DNA from 2 places in the Streptomyces sp. NPDC002669 genome. Region 1 is predicted to be linked to the other one. Evidence: riboswitches for the same ligand, from Rfam matches in the RefSeq annotation. Region 1 holds a riboswitch; the other holds the start of a gene.
What was found. A riboswitch is a leader RNA that binds a small molecule or an ion and turns the genes downstream of it on or off. The one in region 1 is predicted to bind glycine.

Region 1 (6,166 bases):
CATCGCCATCCCGGACGAGCAGGAGGACGAAGTGGAGAAGTTCCGCGAGTTCCTCGATCAGATCTCTCCGGAGGATTTCGGTACCAACAGCCAATGACCGTTCCACGGGGTCGCCAGCAGCGCATCCGGCAAGCCTTTCCCGCTCGCGAGACACGGGAAACCACCCTCGGGGTGATTATCACTCGGCGTGCCGAGTGTGGCGATCGTTGACGCACCCCGAGTGACTGCCTACCTTCGAGAGGGCAGGTCAAGGACGGAGGTCGGCGTGAGAAGCAGCGGCGACGGTACGGCAGCGGGTGGGCCGTATCCGCAGCAGGGGAGTACAGCCGACCACACCATCGTGCAGCCGGTTCAACCGGCCGCGGTGGCGGGGGACGGCGGGGCATCGGCCGGCGACATCGGCTACCGGGGGCCCACGGCCTGTGCGGCCGCGGGCATCACCTACCGGCAGCTCGACTACTGGGCGCGCACGGGGCTGGTGGAACCGAGCGTACGCCCGGCGTACGGCTCGGGTACGCAGCGGCTCTACAGTTTCCGGGACGTCGTCCTGCTGAAGATCGTGAAGCGTTTCCTGGACACGGGCGTCGCCCTCCAGAACATCCGCACCACGGTGCAGCACCTGAAGGCCCGCGGGTTCCAGGACCTGGAGCGGATGACCCTGATGAGCGACGGGGCCACGGTCTACGAGTGCTCGTCGCCCGACGAGGTCGTCGACCTGCTCCGGGGCGGCCAGGGCGTCTTCGGTATCGCGGTGGGCGTGGTGTGGCAGGACGTCGACGCCGCCCTGTCGCAGCTGCACGGCGAGCGGGTGGACACCGGCGAGACGCTGATCGGCAACAACCCCACCGACGAGCTCGCACGGCGGCGCAACCGCGCGGGCTGACCCCGCCGCGGCACCGGGCCCGGCGATTGTCAGTGCCGTGGTGCAGCATCGGTTGATGTGAGAACCGCTCCCACCATCCTGCATCTGGACATGGACGCCTTCTACGCCTCCGTGGAGCAGGCGGCGAAGCCGAGCCTGCGCGGCAAGCCGGTGGTGGTGGGCGGGCTGGGGCCCAGGGGAGTCGTGGCGACCGCCTCGTACGAGGCGCGGCGTTTCGGGGTCCACTCGGCGATGCCGACCGCGCAGGCGCGGCGGCTGGCACCCAACGCGGCCTATCTGGTGCCCCGCTTCCAGCTGTACCGGACGGTCAGCAACCAGGTGATGGAGCTGCTCGCACGGCTCTCCCCGCTGGTGGAGCCCCTCAGCCTGGACGAGGCGTTCGTCGACCTGGAGGCCGGTGGGAGGGCCGACGACACGGCTTCGGCGCGGGAGGTCGGCGAGCAGCTGCGCAGCGCCATCAGAGCGGTCACCGGGCTCACCGGCTCGGTCGGGCTCGCCGGTTCCAAGATGCTGGCCAAGATCGCCTCGGAGGAGGCGAAGCCGGACGGCCTGCGGGTCATCGAGCCGGGCACGGAGCGGGAGCTGCTCGCGCCCATGCCGGTGCGGATCCTGCCCGGGGTCGGCCCCGCCACGGCGGACCATCTGCGCCGGGCCGGGATGACGACGGTGGACGACCTGGTCGCGGCGGGGGAGGCCGAGCTGGTGCGTCTGCTGGGCAAGGCGCACGGCGGCTCGCTCCACCACATGGCGTTCGGCCACGACGACCGGCCCGTGGTCGCGGAACGCGACGCGAAGTCGGTGTCGGTCGAGGACACCTTCGACGTCGACCTGCACGACCGGGTGAGGGTCAGGGCGGAGGTGGAGCGGCTGGCCGACCGGTGCGTCCAGCGGCTGCGGGGGGCGGGGCGGTCCGGGCGGACGGTGGTCCTCAAGGTGCGCCGGTACGACTTCTCGACGCTCACGCGGTCCGAGACGCTGCGCGGGCCCACGGACGACCCCGCGGTGGTCCGTGAGGCCGCCGCGCGGCTCCTGGAGGCAGTGGACACCACCGGGGGTGTCCGGCTGCTCGGAGTGGGTGTCACGGGGCTCGCCGACTACACGCAGGAGGACCTCTTCGCCCAGGCCGCGGGCGAGCGGGCCCTCGCGTCCGGGGAACCGGCGGAGGAGGCGACGACGGCCCGGGAGGCCCGGGACGGACCTGCGGACGGCCCGCGGCCGGAGTCCCCGGACGCCTCCGGGGAACCGGCCGCGCGGCACTGGCACGCCGGGCACGACGTGCACCACGACACCTACGGGCACGGCTGGGTGCAGGGCAGCGGCATCGGGCGGGTGACGGTGCGGTTCGAGGAACCCGACTCGGCGCCCGGCCGGGTGCGCACGTTCCGGATCGACGACGCGGCGCTGCGGCCCGCCGATCCGCTGCCGCTGGTGCGCGACCCGGCGGACTACTCCTCCTGGCCCGCCAGCCTGCCGAAGTCCCTGTCGGGGCCGACCCCCTCGGGCGGGGAGTCCAGCCCGTAGTGCCGGTAGAGCTGGAGTTCCTGTTCCGGTGAGAGGTGGCGGCCGACACCGAAGTCGGGCGAGTCCTTGATCAGCGCGCGGTCGAAGGGGACGCGGAGCGCGTCGTCCACGAATTCGCTGGGTTCCAGCGGGACGAACGCGTCCCGGCTGAAGAGTCCGGTACGTACGGCCGCCCATTCGGGCACACCGGTCGCGTCGTCGAGGTACACCTCGTCCACGGTTCCGATCTTGGTGCCCCTGCGGTCGAATGCCTTGCGGCCGATCAGGCTGCGCGGATCGATGTCGGTCTGCACGATCCCTCCCATTGGTCGCGGCTACTCCACAAGCACTACAAAAGGGCAGATTCGAGGGGTCGGCCACTCGAGGGTTCGGCGGAGAACCCCGCTGGTAGGCTGGTGACGGCCGCTGACCCCGTGCGGGAGAGTCCTTTGGAACTGATCCGAAGGGCGCCGAAGGAGCAAATCCTCCCCGGAATCTCTCAGGCCCCCGTACCGCACGGACGAGGTCACTCTGGAAAGCAGGGCGGGTTCCGCGCGGCCGGGTGCCGAATCGGTTCCCTTCCTCACCGACGGTGAAAGCCGGCAGGCCGTAGGGCATGCCGGTGAAGCTCTCAGGTTGAGATGACAGAGGGGGAGGCCGTCCGGGCACCCGCGCCGAGGTGCCCCTCGCAGGTCGTGACAGACCAGGAGGCCTCCACCATGACCCCCCGTCGCACCCCGCTCTCCCAGCTGGAGCAGGGCATTCCGTTCGAACAGCGGCACGTCGGCCCCGACGCCGAGGCGCAGTCGAAGATGCTCGCCCAGGTCGGGTACGGCTCCCTGGACGAACTCACCGCGGCCGCGGTGCCCGACGTCATCAAGAGCACCGAGGCACTCCGGCTGCCGGGCGCGCGCACCGAGGCCGAGGTCCTCGCCGAGCTGCGCTCCCTCGCGGACCGCAACCAGGTGCTGGCCCCGATGATCGGGCTCGGCTACTACGGCACCTTCACCCCGCCGGTGATCCTGCGCAACGTCATGGAGAACCCCGCCTGGTACACGGCCTACACGCCGTACCAGCCGGAGATCTCCCAGGGGCGTCTGGAGGCGCTCCTCAACTTCCAGACCATGGTCGCCGAGCTGACCGGGCTGCCCACCTCCGGCGCCTCCCTGCTCGACGAGGGCACCGCGGCCGCCGAGGCCATGGCGCTCTCCCGGCGCGTCGGCAAGGTGAAGAACGGCGTCTTCCTGGTCGACGCCGACGCCCTGCCGCAGACGATCGCGGTCATCGAGACCCGCGCCGAGCCGACCGGTGTCGAGGTCGTCGTCGCCGACCTGTCCGACGGCATCCCGGCGGAGATCGCCGAGCGCGGTGTCTTCGGCGTGCTGGTGCAGTATCCGGGCGCCTCCGGAGCGGTCCGGGACATCCGGCCGGTCGTCGAGCGGGCCCACGAGCTCGGCGCGATCGTCACCGTCGCCACCGACCTGCTGGCCCTGACCCTGCTCACCTCGCCGGGCGACCTGGGCGCGGACATCGCGGTCGGCACCACCCAGCGCTTCGGCGTGCCGATGGGCTTCGGCGGACCGCACGCCGGGTTCATGGCGGTGCGCGAGAAGTTCGCCCGCAGCCTGCCCGGCCGCCTCGTCGGCGTCTCCGTCGACGCGGACGGCAACAAGGCCTACCGGCTGGCCCTGCAGACCCGCGAACAGCACATCCGCCGCGAGAAGGCGACCAGCAACATCTGCACCGCGCAGGTGCTGCTCGCCGTCATGGCCGGGATGTACGCCGTCTACCACGGCCCGGACGGGCTGCGCACGATCGCCCGGCGCACCCACCGCTACGCGACAATCCTGGCCGAGGGCCTGCGTGCCGCCGGTGTCGACGTCGTGACCGGCTCCTACTTCGACACCCTCACGGTGCGCGTCCCGGGCCGGGCCGCGGAGGTCGTCGAGGGCGCCCGCGAGCGCGGGATCAACCTGCGGCTCGTCGACGCCGACGTGGTCTCCCTGGCCTGCGACGAGACCACCACCCGTGAGCAGATCGCCGCCGTCTGGGCCGCCTTCGGCGTCGACGGGGACATCGAGGCGCTGGACGCCTCCGCCGCCGACACGCTGCCCGAGGGGCTGCTGCGCACCGACGAGATCCTCACCCATCCGGTCTTCCACCAGCACCGTTCCGAGACCGCGATGCTCCGCTACCTGCGCCGGCTCGCCGACCGGGACTACGCGCTGGACCGCGGCATGATCCCGCTCGGCTCCTGCACCATGAAGCTGAACGCGACCACCGAGATGGAGTCGATCACCTGGCCCGAGTTCGGCGCGCTGCACCCCTTCGCCCCGGCGGAGCAGGCGCAGGGCTTCCTCACCCTCATCCGTGAGCTGGAGGAGCGGCTCGCCGAGGTCACCGGGTACGACGCGGTCTCCATCCAGCCGAATGCGGGCTCGCAGGGCGAGTTCGCCGGCCTCCTGGCCGTACGGGCGTACCACCGGGCCAACGGCGACGACCAGCGGACCATCTGTCTCATCCCGTCCTCCGCGCACGGCACCAACGCCGCCAGCGCCGTGATGGCCGGCATGAAGGTCGTCGTCGTCAAGACCGCCGACGACGGCGAGGTCGACATCGAGGACCTCCGCGCCAAGATCGAGAAGCACCGCGAGGAACTCGCCGTGCTCATGATCACGTACCCGTCGACGCACGGTGTGTTCGAGGAGCACGTCGCCGACATCTGCGCCGAGGTGCACGACGCCGGCGGCCAGGTGTACGTCGACGGCGCCAACCTCAACGCGCTGGTCGGTCTCGCCCGGCCGGGGCGGTTCGGCGGCGACGTCTCGCACCTCAACCTGCACAAGACCTTCTGCATCCCGCACGGTGGCGGCGGCCCCGGCGTCGGTCCGGTCGGCGTGCGCGCGCACCTCGCCCCGTACCTGCCGAACCACCCGCTCCAGCCCACGGCGGGCCCCGAGACCGGCGTCGGGCCGATCTCGGCCGCTCCGTGGGGCTCGGCCGGCATCCTTCCGATCTCCTGGGCGTACGTCCGCCTGATGGGCGGGGAGGGCCTCAAGCGCGCGACGCAGGTCGCCGTGCTGGCCGCCAACTACATCGCCAAGCGGCTGGAGCCGCACTACCCGATCCTGTACAACGGCCCGGCCGGGCTGGTCGCGCACGAGTGCATCGTGGATCTGCGGCCGATCTCCAAGGCCACCGGCGTCAGCGTCGACGACATCGCCAAGCGTCTGATCGACTACGGCTTCCACGCGCCGACCATGTCGTTCCCGGTCGCCGGGACGCTGATGATCGAGCCGACCGAGAGCGAGGACCTCGCGGAACTCGACCGGTTCTGCGACACGATGATCGCCATTCGCGGCGAGGTCGAGAAGGTGGCCTCGGGGGAGTGGAGCGCGGACGACAACCCGCTGGGCAACGCCCCGCACACCGCGGCGATGCTGGGCGGGGAGTGGAAGCACGACTACAGCCGGGAGACCGCGGTCTTCCCGGCGGGCGTCTCGGCCGCCGACAAGTACTGGCCGCCGGTGCGCCGGATCGACGGTGCCTTCGGTGACCGCAACCTCGTCTGCTCCTGCCCGCCGCTGGACGAGTACGACAGCTGAGTCATCGGCGCGGGGGAGTGACGCGAACGCGCGTCGGGGCCGGTTCGGAGGGATCTCCGGGCCGGCCCCCGTTCGTACCGGCCGCGGTCAGGCGGCCTTGACCACCCGGTCGGCCTCCAGCGGGCGATGCGGGGCGATGATCTGCCCGTCCGGAAGCAGCTCGCCGGTGTCCTCGAAG
Region 2 (6,166 bases), on a different contig from region 1:
GCCGGGCCGAACTGGCCGCTGTGGCGGCGCGATCAGTCAGTCGTACACAGAGGCGGCAAGACGCCCTTGCTGCGGGAGTCTTCATTGCCGTCACTACAGGTAGCCAGACCGTCAGACGAATGGATGCCTAACCGTGATGCGGTCTGGGGTGTTCCGTTATCCGGACGGATGTGAACGCCCCTCGAACACGGGCCAGTTGAGCCAGAACGGGGCACGCGGGTGAATTGACCCCGCTTTCGCCACCAGACATGACCAGCGGGTAAATCCCGGACATGGCGGGCGGGATGACCAGGGAAACGACGAACTCACCCATCGGTGGCGACAGTTGGGCACGCATGCGCGCATCGCGGGAATATCGGATGTACGGAAACCAATGCGGCGACCACGGACCAGTGCCATGGAAAGCATCGGACGGGCACGAATCGGCACGGACCCGTGGACCGGCGCCAGGGTCGGGGTCGGGCCGGGAGGAAGCGCCGGCGCCTCGTGGGGCGCGGGTCCCCGTCCGGGCCGCCGCACCGGGCCGGGTGCGCGACGCCCCTCGGGCGCGCGGCGGGCGGAGCCGGCGTCAGTACGTGCGCTGGGGCGGGTAGCCGTAGCCCGCGGCGGGGGCGGCCGGGGCGTGGGCCTCGCGGTCGTAGAACGGCCGGGCGTTGGCGCGCAGCCACATCGCGACCGGGTCGTACTCGTCGGACATCGCGACGGTGGAGACGGGCAGGCCGTCCGGGACCGCGGCGATCGACTGCTGCATCATCGCGCGCACCGTGTCGACCGAGGGGCGGCTGGTGTCGTAGAGGTCGAGGCCGATGGCGAGGTACGGGGCGCCGAGCGCGGGCTGCACCCAGGCGCGGCGCAGCGAGCGGATCGCGGGGGTGCGGTGGGCGTTCTGCGCGAGCTGGGCGTAGAACTGCGGGATCTCGATGGCCGGCTCGGTGAGCCGGAGCGGGCCCGCGGGCATCCGGTCGAGGCCGGTGGCGATACGGCGCAGGTCCAGCCAGGGGATGCCGACGCCGCCGCCCGGGGCGTGCGGGTTGAGCCAGATGCCCCAGCGGTCCGGGAAGAGGGCGCGGGCGATGTCGTGACCGGTGACCACCTCGTGGGCGCGGTTCCAGCCGCTGGCCGAGAGCTCCTGGGCGGAGGTCACGCAGGGGGCGTAGCCGAGGCCGTCGACCTCCATGTTCCCGTACTGGGCGTCGGGCGAGCCCGGCGCGCCGTGCCACAGGAGCATCCAGACCCGGTCGTTCGCGAGGGCCTGCAGAAGTGCCTCGTACGCGTCGTAGCGCCCGGGCGTCACTTGGCGCAGCATGTGCTCGACCTGCCCGGCCGCCGCGGTGCCTGACGCACTCACCTGGTCCCGCCCCTCTTCGACTCCACTGTGTCGGCCCGCCGCGCCCCCGGCCTCCGGGCGCGGCCCGATGCCGAGGCACCAGCCATGAAACCAGCTTATGCGCCGGTCCTGACACCGGCTTGACACCACGGGCCGGATCCGCGCGGTCCGGTTCCGGGGCCCCGGAACCCGTCCTAGCGGTCCGCCCGCCGGTAGAACGGCCGGACCTTCTCCCGCATCCAGTCGCCCACCGGGTCCTGTGCCACGTCGAGCAGGACGAGATTGACCGGCCAGGGCACCTCGACCCGGCCGAGGGCGCGGCCGAGGGCGTCCATCGGGGCGTTGCGGCCCGCGCCGTCCCAGGTGGAGAACTCGACGCCGATGAACAGGACGGGGTCCTCGCCCTCGATGCTGGCCAGGGCCCGGCGCGCGGTGAGCACGACGCCGCTCTCCTCGAACTCGCCGGCCGCCGCGGAGAGGAAGTCGACGGGCTCCTCCTGCCAGTCCGGCTCGTACAGCCGGACCCGGCCGCCGCTGGCCGGGCCGTCCAGCGGGGTGCGTCCGGCCCGGCAGAGCTCGGCCACGGCGGGCGGCGGCAGCGGCATCCCGACCGCGCCGCCCGGGTTCACGGCGATGCCGAGCTGCGGGGGCAGTCCGCGGGCGAAGTCGCGGGCGGGCGCGACGGTGAAGGACATGTGGGCGCCGACGCAGGCGAGGAACTGCTGCTCGGAGCTGAACACGGGGACGTACGGGGCGCCGTCGATCTCCACCGTCGGCAGGTCGAGGGCCGGGGAGTCCGGTCCGCCGCCGTTGGGCAGGGGCACCCAGACCTGGTTGCGTCCGAGCACCTCGACGAGCCGTCCGCCCGCCTCCGGGCTGCCCACCGAGGCCATCAGCACCTCTTCGAGCTCGTTGGCCGGCCATCCGCCCTGCGGATGGGACTGGACCTGCGCCGGAATGTCCACTGCTTCCCCTTCTTGCCCGAGCCTTCCGGCAGAAGGTTAACGCCCGCCGCCGCGACCGCCCCGATCCCTCGAACGTCCGGCCGACCGGCCCGTCGGCGTCCCTCCTCCGTCGCCCCGGCGGCCCCGGCTCCCCTCCGCCGCCTCCGGTCGCTCAGCCGCCGGGCTCGGTGAACCCGATCCGGTCCAGCCTCCCCGCCGCCTCCCGGTCCAGCAGCACCGCCGAGGCACAGCCGGGCGGCAGCAGGCCGGCCTCGGTGGCCCGCAGCAGCCGGGCGACGGCCCTGCGGTGCCGGGCGAACGCGTAGCCGGACACCCCGCGCCCGCGCTCCCGCTGGCCCTCCCGCGCCGTCTGCGGCGTGACGTCGAGCAGGATCAGGTGCAGGCCGCGGCCCCGGCGCCGGGCGTCCCGGGCCAGCCAGCCGCGCACCCAGGACTGGGTTCCGCAGTCGTGGACGACGACGGACTTCCCCGAGCGCAGCGCCCGTCGCAGCCCCCAGTAGTGGGCGGCGCGGACGAGCGGCCGGTAGAGGGCGTACGGGAGTAAGCGGGGCATCATCCCCGCCCAGCGGTCGCGGGTGTCCTGCGAGTCGATCGCGTGTGCCGCCGTCACCGCCCGCCGGATGAGCGTCGACTTGCCGCTGCCCGGCAGCCCGGAGACCACCACCACGTCGCCCGGCGCGAAGTCCAGGGCGCGCGGGCCGCCCCCCGTCCGCTCCCGCAGGTCCCGCACGACGGGCGCGTGCGGGCCGAGCGCCTCCCTGACCGGGGCTCCCGGCTGTGCGGGCATCGCTCCGTGCGCGGTGCCCGCGGTCGTCGCGTATCGCCGCAACGTCATCACCCTCCCCCTGTACGGGTCCCCCACGTATGCCCTTGAAGTGTAAAGAAAAGGTAATGCGGCACAACTGTCCGCACCGCCGGATCCCGCGGAGGGACCGACGCCCCACTCCGGGCCGATGCGTGCGATGATGACCCGGCCAACTACATACAGGCCGTTTGAATCCGCGCGGGAGAGTTCCGGTCACCGCGTGTGCCGGGCGCCGAAGGAGCAAGTTCCTCCCTTGAATCTCTCAGGCCCCGTACCGTGCGGATGAGGCAGATCTGAAAAGCGGGCCGCCCTGCGGCTCCACCCAAGGTGCAAGCCGCCCCCGTTCAGGGGCTCCCGGCGAACCTCTCAGGTTCCGATGACAGATGGGGAGGGATCGTCCTCGTCGTCATGCCCCGGGAGTCACATCCATGAGCACCGCCCCCCGTCTCACCGCCCTCGATGCCCTGCACCGTTCGCTGGGTGCGACCATGACCGATTTCGCCGGCTGGGACATGCCCCTGCGCTACGGCAGCGAGCGCGACGAGCACAACGCGGTCCGCACCCGGGCCGGTCTCTTCGACCTGTCGCACATGGGCGAGATCACCGTCACCGGTCCCGAGGCCGCGGCCTTCCTGAACTTCGCGCTGGTCGGCAACATCGGCACCGTCGCCACGGGCCGCGCCCGCTACACGATGATCTGCGCCGAGGACGGCGGCATCCTGGACGACCTGATCGTCTACCGGCTCGGGGAGACCGAGTATCTGGTCGTCGCGAACGCCGGCAACGCCCAGATCGTGCTGGACGCGCTGACCGCGCGGGCCGAGGGCTTCGACGCCGAGGTGCGCGACGACCGCGACGCCTACGCGCTGCTCGCCGTCCAGGGCCCGGAGTCCCCCGCCATCCTGGCCTCCGTCACCGACGCCGACCTGGACAGCCTGAAGTACTACGCCGGTCTGCCCGGCACCGTCGCCGGTGTCCCCGCGCTGATCGCCCGCACCGGCTACACCGGCGAGGACGGCTTCGAGCTGTTCGTCGCCCCCGAGCACGCCGAGCAGCTGTGGAAGGCGCTGACCGAGGCGGGCGCCTCCCGCGGCCTGATCCCGTGCGGGCTCTCCTGCCGCGACACGCTGCGCCTGGAGGCCGGCATGCCGCTGTACGGGCACGAGCTGACCACGGCTCTGACCCCGTTCGACGCCGGTCTCGGCCGGGTCGTGAAGTTCGAGAAGGAGGGCGACTTCGTCGGCCGCAAGGCCCTGGAGGCCGCCGCCGGGCGCGCCGAGACCGCCCCGCCGCGCAAGCTGGTCGGGCTGGTCGCCGAGGGCCGCCGGGTGCCCCGCGCCGGCTTCTCCGTCGTCGCCGACGGCCAGGTCATCGGCGAGGTCACCTCCGGCGCCCCGTCGCCCACCCTCGGCAAGCCGATCGCCATGGCGTACGTGGACGCCGCGCACGCCGCGCCCGGCACCGCGGGCGTCGGAGTGGACATCCGGGGCACCCACGAGCCGTACGAGGTCGTGGCCCTGCCGTTCTACAAGCGCCGGAAGTGACCCCCGCACCTCCTCAAAAGTGACGTATTCGCGTCTCACGTCTTAAGACCACCGTTCAACAGCACTCCCCCGCGTACAGGAGAATTCAGGTCATGAGCAACCCCCAGCAGCTGCGTTACAGCAAGGAGCACGAGTGGCTGTCGGCCGTCGAGGACGGTGTGGCCACGATCGGCATCACCGAGTTCGCCGCCAACGCGCTCGGCGACGTCGTCTACGCCCAGCTCCCGGAGGTCGGTGACACGGTGACCGCGGGCGAGACCTGCGGCGAGCTGGAGTCGACCAAGTCCGTCAGCGACCTGTACTCCCCGGTGACCGGCGAGGTCACCGAGGCGAACCAGGACGTCGTGGACGACCCGTCGCTGGTGAACTCCGCCCCCTTCGAGGGCGGCTGGCTGTTCAAGGTGCGCGTCGCGGAGGAGCCGGAGGACCTGCTCTCCGCCGACGAGTACACCGAGTTCTCCGGCAACTAAAGAGACCCCAAGGGACCATCTGATGTCGCTTCTCAACTCCTCCCTCCACGAGCTGGACCCGGACGTCGCCGCCGCCGTCGACGCCGAGCTCCACCGACAGCAGTCCACCCTCGAAATGATCGCCTCGGAGAACTTCGCTCCGGTCGCGGTCATGGAGGCCCAGGGCTCCGTCCTCACCAACAAGTACGCCGAGGGCTACCCCGGCCGCCGCTACTACGGCGGCTGCGAGCACGTCGACGTCGTCGAGCAGATCGCCATCGACCGGATCAAGGCGCTGTTCGGCGCCGAGGCCGCGAACGTCCAGCCGCACTCCGGTGCGCAGGCCAACGCCGCCGCGATGTTCGCGCTGCTGAAGCCGGGCGACACGATCATGGGCCTGAACCTGGCCCACGGCGGTCACCTGACCCACGGCATGAAGATCAACTTCTCCGGCAAGCTCTACAACGTGGTCCCCTACCACGTCGACGAGACCGGCGTCGTGGACATGGCCGAGGTCGAGCGGCTGGCCAAGGAGTCCAAGCCGAAGCTGATCGTCGCCGGCTGGTCCGCGTACCCCCGTCAGCTGGACTTCGCCGCGTTCCGCCGGATCGCGGACGAGGTCGGCGCGTACCTGATGGTCGACATGGCGCACTTCGCCGGTCTGGTGGCCGCGGGCCTGCACCCCAACCCGGTGCCGCACGCCCACGTCGTCACCACCACCACGCACAAGACCCTCGGCGGTCCGCGCGGCGGTGTCATCCTGTCGACGCAGGAGCTGGCCAAGAAGATCAACTCCGCGGTCTTCCCGGGCCAGCAGGGCGGTCCGCTGGAGCACGTGATCGCGGCCAAGGCGGTCTCCTTCAAGGTCGCGGCCTCCGAGGAGTTCAAGGAGCGCCAGCAGCGCACCCTGGAGGGTGCCCGCATCCTCGCCGAGCGCCTGGTGCAGCCGGACGTCACCGAGGTCGGCGTCTCCGTGCTGTCCGGCGGCACGGACGTGCACCTGGTCCTCGTCGACCTGCGCGACTCCGAGCTGGACGGCCAGCAGGCCGAGGACCGGCTCCACGAGATCGGCATCA

Region 2: it holds a riboswitch for glycine, as region 1 does, so the genes downstream of both, gcvT (glycine cleavage system aminomethyltransferase GcvT) here and gcvP (aminomethyl-transferring glycine dehydrogenase) in region 1, are expected to answer to the same signal.

What each region holds. Positions count from the first base shown of each region.
Region 1 is NZ_JBIAQQ010000042.1:38,974-45,139, reverse strand. It holds gene ACFYW1_RS36580 (bifunctional nuclease family protein) at 1-97, shown strand, start outside; gene ACFYW1_RS36575 (MerR family transcriptional regulator) at 266-883, shown strand; gene ACFYW1_RS36570 (DNA polymerase IV) at 941-2,404, shown strand; gene ACFYW1_RS36565 (PRC-barrel domain-containing protein) at 2,329-2,709, opposite strand; glycine riboswitch at 2,811-2,908, shown strand; gene gcvP (aminomethyl-transferring glycine dehydrogenase) at 3,103-5,988, shown strand; gene ACFYW1_RS36555 (DUF5999 family protein) at 6,076-6,166, opposite strand, start outside.
Region 2 is NZ_JBIAQQ010000025.1:116,894-123,059, forward strand. It holds gene ACFYW1_RS30095 (enhanced serine sensitivity protein SseB C-terminal domain-containing protein) at 569-1,348, opposite strand; gene ACFYW1_RS30100 (enhanced serine sensitivity protein SseB) at 1,522-2,292, opposite strand; gene ACFYW1_RS30105 (AAA family ATPase) at 2,444-3,127, opposite strand; glycine riboswitch at 3,287-3,384, shown strand; gene gcvT (glycine cleavage system aminomethyltransferase GcvT) at 3,526-4,641, shown strand; gene gcvH (glycine cleavage system protein GcvH) at 4,734-5,111, shown strand; gene glyA (serine hydroxymethyltransferase) at 5,134-6,166, shown strand, end outside.